DNA from 2 places in the Pseudobutyrivibrio sp. AR14 genome. Region 2 is predicted to be linked to the other one. Evidence: riboswitches for the same ligand, from Rfam matches in the RefSeq annotation. Region 2 holds a riboswitch; the other holds the start of a gene.
The links. Region 2 has a riboswitch for FMN ahead of ribD (bifunctional diaminohydroxyphosphoribosylaminopyrimidine deaminase/5-amino-6-(5-phosphoribosylamino)uracil reductase RibD). Riboswitches for the same ligand answer to the same signal wherever they lie in the genome.
Positions count from the first base shown of each region.

Region 1: another riboswitch for FMN. It lies ahead of BLP50_RS08335 (ECF transporter S component); the one in region 2 lies ahead of ribD (bifunctional diaminohydroxyphosphoribosylaminopyrimidine deaminase/5-amino-6-(5-phosphoribosylamino)uracil reductase RibD).

Region 1 is NZ_FMUY01000007.1:126,057-129,472, forward strand. Features, by position in the region: gene BLP50_RS08330 (heavy metal translocating P-type ATPase) at 1-1,390, shown strand, start outside; FMN riboswitch at 1,440-1,571, shown strand; gene BLP50_RS08335 (ECF transporter S component) at 1,674-2,294, shown strand; gene eno (phosphopyruvate hydratase) at 2,581-3,416, shown strand, end outside.
Region 2 is NZ_FMUY01000004.1:133,875-137,290, reverse strand. Features, by position in the region: gene BLP50_RS05020 (zinc metallopeptidase) at 1-85, shown strand, start outside; gene BLP50_RS05015 (GNAT family N-acetyltransferase) at 106-855, shown strand; gene BLP50_RS05010 (AraC family transcriptional regulator) at 857-1,684, shown strand; FMN riboswitch at 1,737-1,851, shown strand; gene ribD (bifunctional diaminohydroxyphosphoribosylaminopyrimidine deaminase/5-amino-6-(5-phosphoribosylamino)uracil reductase RibD) at 2,079-3,176, shown strand; gene ribE (riboflavin synthase) at 3,176-3,416, shown strand, end outside.

The DNA.
Region 1 (3,416 bases), on a different contig from region 2:
TGGCTATGCACTTGCGAGAGCAATTTCTGTACTTGTAATCAGTTGTCCATGTGCCTTAGGACTGGCAACTCCCGTTGCAATCATGGTAGGAAATGGAATGGGAGCCCGCCATGGAATCATGTTTAAGACGGCAGTATCCCTTGAGGAGACTGGCAAGATTCAGATAGTTGCCCTGGATAAGACAGGCACAATTACAAAGGGCGAGCCAAAGGTTATCGGATTTTTCGAGGCAGAGGGTGTGGAAGATATCGATTTGCTTAGAGCGGCTTTTGCCATTGAAAACAAATCAGAGCACCCACTTGCAAAGGCAATAGTAGAGTACGGTCTTGAGCTTTCAGAGGAGCCGGCGGAGGTTACAGATTTTAAGACTGTTTCAGGAAATGGCCTTATGGCAAAGCTTGATGGACAGATGGTATACGGAGGCAATTACCAGTTTGTTTCTGAAAATGTTCAGATACCAGACTATGCTAAGAGCCTTGCTGAGGAGCTTTCTGAAAAGGGTGAGACACCACTTTTCTTTGCACAGGAAAATGGATTCCTTGGAATCATCTCTGTTGCAGATGTTATAAAGGAAGATTCGGATGTTGCCATCAAGGAGCTTAAAAATCTTGGCATCCACGTGGTAATGCTCACTGGAGACAATGAGCGGACAGCAAGGACAATTGCTGAGGATGTGGGCGTAGATGAGGTCATCGCCGGTGTGAAGCCAGATGGCAAGGAAGCTGTTATCAAGAAGCTTCAGAAGTTTGGCAAGGTGGCTATGGTAGGTGATGGAATAAATGACGCTCCAGCCCTTACCAGAGCTGACATGGGAATAGCAATAGGCGCAGGTACTGATGTGGCAATAGATGCAGCGGATGTGGTACTTATGAAAAGCAGAATTTCAGATGTGGTGGCAGCCATCAGGCTTAGCCGTGCCACACTAAGGAACATTCATGAGAATCTATTCTGGGCATTTTTCTACAACATAATAGGAATTCCACTTGCAGCAGGAGCCTATATCCATGCATTTGGATGGACGCTGAATCCTATGTTTGGAGCAGCTGCCATGAGCTTATCAAGCTTTTGCGTAGTTACAAATGCACTGAGACTGAATCTTTTTGATCCATTCAATAAAGGAAATGACAGACCACTTAAAAATTCACTTGGTCATGAACCATTATTAATTAAGGAGGACAATAACAAAATGGAAATCACAGTAAAGGGAATGATGTGCCAGCACTGCGAGGCACACGTAAAGGAAGCACTTGAGAAAATCTCTGGAGTAGAGGAGGCAGTTGCTAATCACGAGGCAAATCTCGTAACACTTAAGACATCTGCTGAGGTATCAGAGGCAGACCTTAAGGCAGCCGTAGAGGGCGCCGGATACGAATTCTGCGGAGTTAAATAAATGATTGATTAATTGCGCACAATGTAGTATAGTATTGTAGAATTAAATAGGAAATCTTCAGGGCAAGGTGCGAAGGCTTAGGCTTTCAATTCCTGACCGGCGGTATAGTCCGCGAGTCCTTAGGGACTGAACTGGTGTGATTCCAGTACCGACAGTATAGTCTGGATGGGAGAGGATAAATAAAGTAATACATTTATTTTTGAGTATAGGCCCTGATTTTATCAGGGCTTTTTTATTTGTTAATCCAATGGAGATTCCTAGAGATATATTTAGGAGGTGTGCTATGGACACAACAGAAACAGTTAAGATCAACAACAATAAAGTAAATGTTAGGAGTATGACAGTAACAGCTATGCTTTCGGCTATTGCCTTTGTATTGATGTTTTTGGATACAGCAGTTCCATTTGTTCCAAATTTCATCAAGCTTGATGTGTCAGAGCTTCCAGCTCTTATGGCATCATTTGCACTTGGCCCAGTTTATGGCGTAGTAGTTTGCTTGATCAAGAATCTTCTTCATTTATTTATGACAACAACAGGTGGTGTAGGCGAGCTTTCAAACTTTATCTTAGGCGTAGCCTTTGTTTTGCCAGCTGGTCTTATTTATTACAGAAAGAAGACAAAGAAGAATGCGATTTTAGGTGCATTTGTTGGCGCTTTTTTAATGGCTGCAATCAGCTTCCCATCAAATCTCTTTATCGTATATCCTGTATACTATAATTTCATGCCAAAAGATGTTATTATAGGAGCATATCAGGCAGTTGCTCCATTTGCTGAGATTAAATCAATCGAGCAGTGCTTATTATTCTTCAACGTACCATTTACATTTGTAAAGGGTCTCATCTCAGCAATTATTACAGTACTTATTTATCAGCCACTTAGACCTCTTCTTAAGGGCAAAAATTAACGAGAAAAATTCTCATTTACTGAAGGTTTATAGTTATTGCGAATTCAAAGGAGTTCTGCTAGTCTACTTATAGTTAGAATATGCTAACTATGTGTAAATCATTGCAGAGCTCCTTTTTATTATTTTCAAATAATAATTATTTGTGTGATTGCTACTCACATGATTGCACTTGCAGGAATTGCTACTTCCTGCAATGTGTAGGAGCTCTTCTTCTCTAGATTTATTCGCTCTTTAAAGAGATTGAATAGATAACTAAAAATAATTTTATAGTGAAAGGAAGGATTTTATGGATTACTTAGAGATTGAAAAGGTAATTGGTAGAGAGATTCTTGATTCAAGAGGAAATCCAACTGTTGAATGTGAGGTTACACTTGTTGATGGTACTGTAGGCCGGGGTATGGCTCCTTCAGGTGCTTCTACTGGTGAGTTTGAGGCTTTGGAGCTTCGCGATGGAGATAAAGGCAGATATTTAGGTAAGGGTGTAAAAAAGGCAGTTGCAAATATTAATGGACCAATTGCTGATGTAATTTGCGGAATGGATGCATCAGATATTTATGCTATCGATGCAGCTATGATTAAGGCTGACGGCACAAAGGATAAGTCAAACTTTGGCGCAAATGCTATCCTTGCAACTTCAATCGCATGTTGTCGTGCAGCAGCAACATCACTTGAGATTCCTCTTTATAAATTTTTAGGTGGTATTCAGGGAACAAAGCTTCCAGTACCAATGATGAACATTTTAAATGGTGGTGCTCATGCAGATAGCGCTGTTGATACACAGGAATTTATGATTATGCCAGTTGGCGCTCCTTCATTTAGCGAGTGCTTACGTTGGTGTGCAGAAGTTTTCCATGCTCTTAAGGCTATTCTCAAGGAGATGGGAGACGTTACAGCAGTAGGTGATGAGGGTGGTTTCGCACCTAACTCACTTAAGAATGATGATGAAGCTATTGAGACAATCTTAAAGGCTATCAAGGCTGCAGGTTTCGAGCCAGGTAAGGACTTTATGATTGCTATGGATGCTGCATCAAGCGAGTGGAAGTCAGAAAAGGGTAAGGGCTTCTATCATCAGCCAAAGTCTGGTAAGGACTTCACAACAGATGAGCTTATCGATCACTGGGC
Region 2 (3,416 bases):
GACATATGTAGCAGCGTTGTTTACAACTATTATGCAGCTTCTTAGACTAGTGCTATTAGTAAACGGCAGAAGCAGAGATGATTAGTCATTTATTAGGAGATTAATTTGAAGTATTTGCATGATGTAGTTAAAGTGACAGATATAGAGTCCCTTCATTTTGATTATCCAGAAGGGACTTTGGTTTTAACAGATAATCAGGCTGTTATAGATGCTTGTAATGAGAAAAAGCAGCCGGTGGTGGCATTTGAACATGATGGTGTTACTATGCTTAAGTGTGACCATATTTTAATTGATCCAGACGAGGTTGATGATCAGGACTATGAGGATATATATCGTAGATGCGTAGGACTTCCGCTTTTTATATCCGAGACTGACAGGACTATTATTAGAGAGTTTTCCATGGATGATTTAGATAGCTTGTTTGAGCTATATGATAATCCTGGAATTGTAGAATATATGGAGCCCCTTTTTGAGTACGAAGAGGAGCGGCAATACGAGGAGAATTACATTCAATATATCTATAAATTATATGGATTTGGAATGTGGTTGATTTTTGATAAAGCTACTGGCAAACTAGTTGGTAGAGCAGGTATTGAAGTTAGAGAATCCTGTGACAGAGAGAATCAGGCGGAGCTTGGTTTTTGTATCTCCCCTGATAGATGGAAGCAGGGGCTTGCCTTTGAGGTGTGCTCTGAGATCATTAGACTGGCAAGGGATAGATTTTCCTTGACGAGTCTTGTGGCTAGATGCGACCCTGATAATGTTGCAAGCAGGGGATTATTGAAAAAGTTGGGGTTTTCACATATTGGCTTCGAGCTGGATGGAGATTGTAGATATTTTAGGGAGATAGGATAGTATGGATTTAAAAGCTTATCAGCACGAGGTGGTTGTTACAGATGCGGGATTACCTTTCAAACTTTTTTCATTTGAAGGAGCAAATGGTAATTATACAAGAGATAAGCATTGGCACCGTTCGATAGAGATTTTTGCAGTATGGGAGGGCAAGCTTGACTTTACTCTTCACGAGAAGAAGTTCCCTCTTAGCGCAGGCGAATTTGTTATTGTAAATAGTAATGAGGTGCATAGCATTGCAGCCCCAAACCCTAATAGGACAGTGGTTCTACAGATTCCACAGGACACATTTGCGGATTATTTTACAGATGATCAGTTCATTTGGTTCTCCCATGGAGATAGAGAGACTGACCACAGAGTGTTTACTCTTCTTCAGGAGATGTATCTTATCAATACAAAAGGGGAGGAGGGTTATCGCCTTCAGGTCCTCAGTCTTTACTATGAGCTTTTGTATATTCTTGTTACCAAATACAGAAAGTTCAATGTAAATGAAGACATTTTAAAGAGCAACAAGCAGCTTAAGAAGCTTTCAAATATTACTAGATATATGAAGGATCATTATGCTGAGCCTCTTTCTCTTGAGATGATGGCAGAGCAGTTTAGTTATTCACCATCATATCTATCGAGAATGTTCCAAAAGCATGCGGGCATCAATTTCAAGGATTATCTTCTTGGCATCAGACTTGAGCATGCAGTTAGAGAATTAGAGGAGACAGGCGGCCAGATAGTAGATATTGCGCTAGGCAATGGCTTCCCTAATTCAAAGGCATTTTCCAATGCTTTTAGAGACAAATATGGTGTGTTACCTAGCGAATATCGCAAGAATAAATAATCATAGCTGTTGACTTTGATATATTGTTTAGTTACAATCATTTCAATTGAATAGATGTCTTCAGGGCAGGGTGTGATTCCCTACCGGTGGTATAGCCCACGAGCCTTTTGGCATGATTCGGTGAGATTCCGAAGCCGACAGTATAGTCTGGATGAAAGAAGATGGTAGTTTACTTTTGAATTTATGGCTCTGAGATTTTATGTCTCAGAGCTTTTTAATTTATAAGGGTAGATGTTTCATGCAAAAGTTTGAAACGGAAGCTACGTATTTTAGCCTTGGAGAAATCCAAGGCTTTTTTGATTCTATTTACGAGAACCACATGAGCAAGAGGAAAGCAGTGGAACTGCGATTTTGGGAATGGGGGCTGAATAGAATCTTAAAAATAGGAGGAATTATGGAAGATAAAATTTATATGCAACGAGCAATCGAGCTTGCCAGACGAGGAGAGGGATTCGTAAATCCGAATCCCATGGTGGGAGCAGTAATAGTCAAAGATGGTGTGATTATAGGCGAGGGCTACCATGAAAAATATGGACAGCTTCACGCTGAGAGGAATGCCTTTAAGGATTGTAAAAAAAGAGGAAACTCAGCAAAAGGAGCAACAATGTATGTAACCTTAGAGCCATGTTGCCACTACGGGAAAACACCTCCATGTACAGAAGCTATTATTGAGAATGGAATCAAAAGAGTGGTGATTGGAACACTTGATGTGAATCCTGTGGTTGCAGGAAAAGGAGCCGAAATTTTAAGGTCCAGTGGCATCAAAGTTGAAGTAGGACTTCTAGGAAAAGAATGCAAGAATCTCAATAGAATTTTTAATAAATACATGGCAACAGGAAAGCCATATGTTGTTATGAAATACGCAATGACTGCTGATGGCAAGATAGCCACAAAAACAGGTGAGTCAAAGTGGATAACTGGAGCTGAGGCAAGAAAAAATGTTCATAGACTGAGAAATAGATTGTCGGGAATTATGGTTGGCGTATCTACGGTAATTATGGATGATCCAATGTTGGATTGTCGATTAGATGAGCCGGCTGTTAATCCAATAAGAATTATCTGCGATTCCCATTTACGAACTCCAATTGAATCAAAGATCGTTCAAACAGCAGATAGCATAAAAACTATCATTGCAACCACATCGAAAGATGAGGCTAAGGTCGCTGAGTTAGAAAAAAGGGGCTGCTTGGTTTTGAAATTACCGAAAACTGAGCAGGGAATCGATTTAAATGCTCTGATGGTGGAGCTTTCCAATAGAGGAATTGATAGCGTGCTGATTGAGGGGGGAGGAACTATTAATTATAGTGCCCTCAAGTCAAAAATAGTGGATGAGATACATATCCACATGGCTCCAAAGATTTTTGGAGGAAGCAGCAAATCACCAGTAGAAGGGGCAGGCATAGAAAGCATCAACGATGCAATAAGGCTAAATCCAATTAATACCAGCTGGCTGGGTGAAGATTTGGTTATAGAAAATGAGGTGATTTACTGATGTTTACGGGAATAGTTGAAGAGCTGGGCAGTGTTAGGAGAATTGTTAAAGGTCCTAAGGAACAGCGTATTACTATTGCATGTAAAAAGATTTTGGAGGATATCCACCTGGGCGACAGCATTGCTGTAAATGGTGTGTGTCTGACAGTGGTGGAATATGATGGCTCCTCTTTTTCTGCTGATGTTATGAATGAGACAATGGCTCGTTCTAGCTTAGGGAGCCTTAATGCTACAAAGCCTG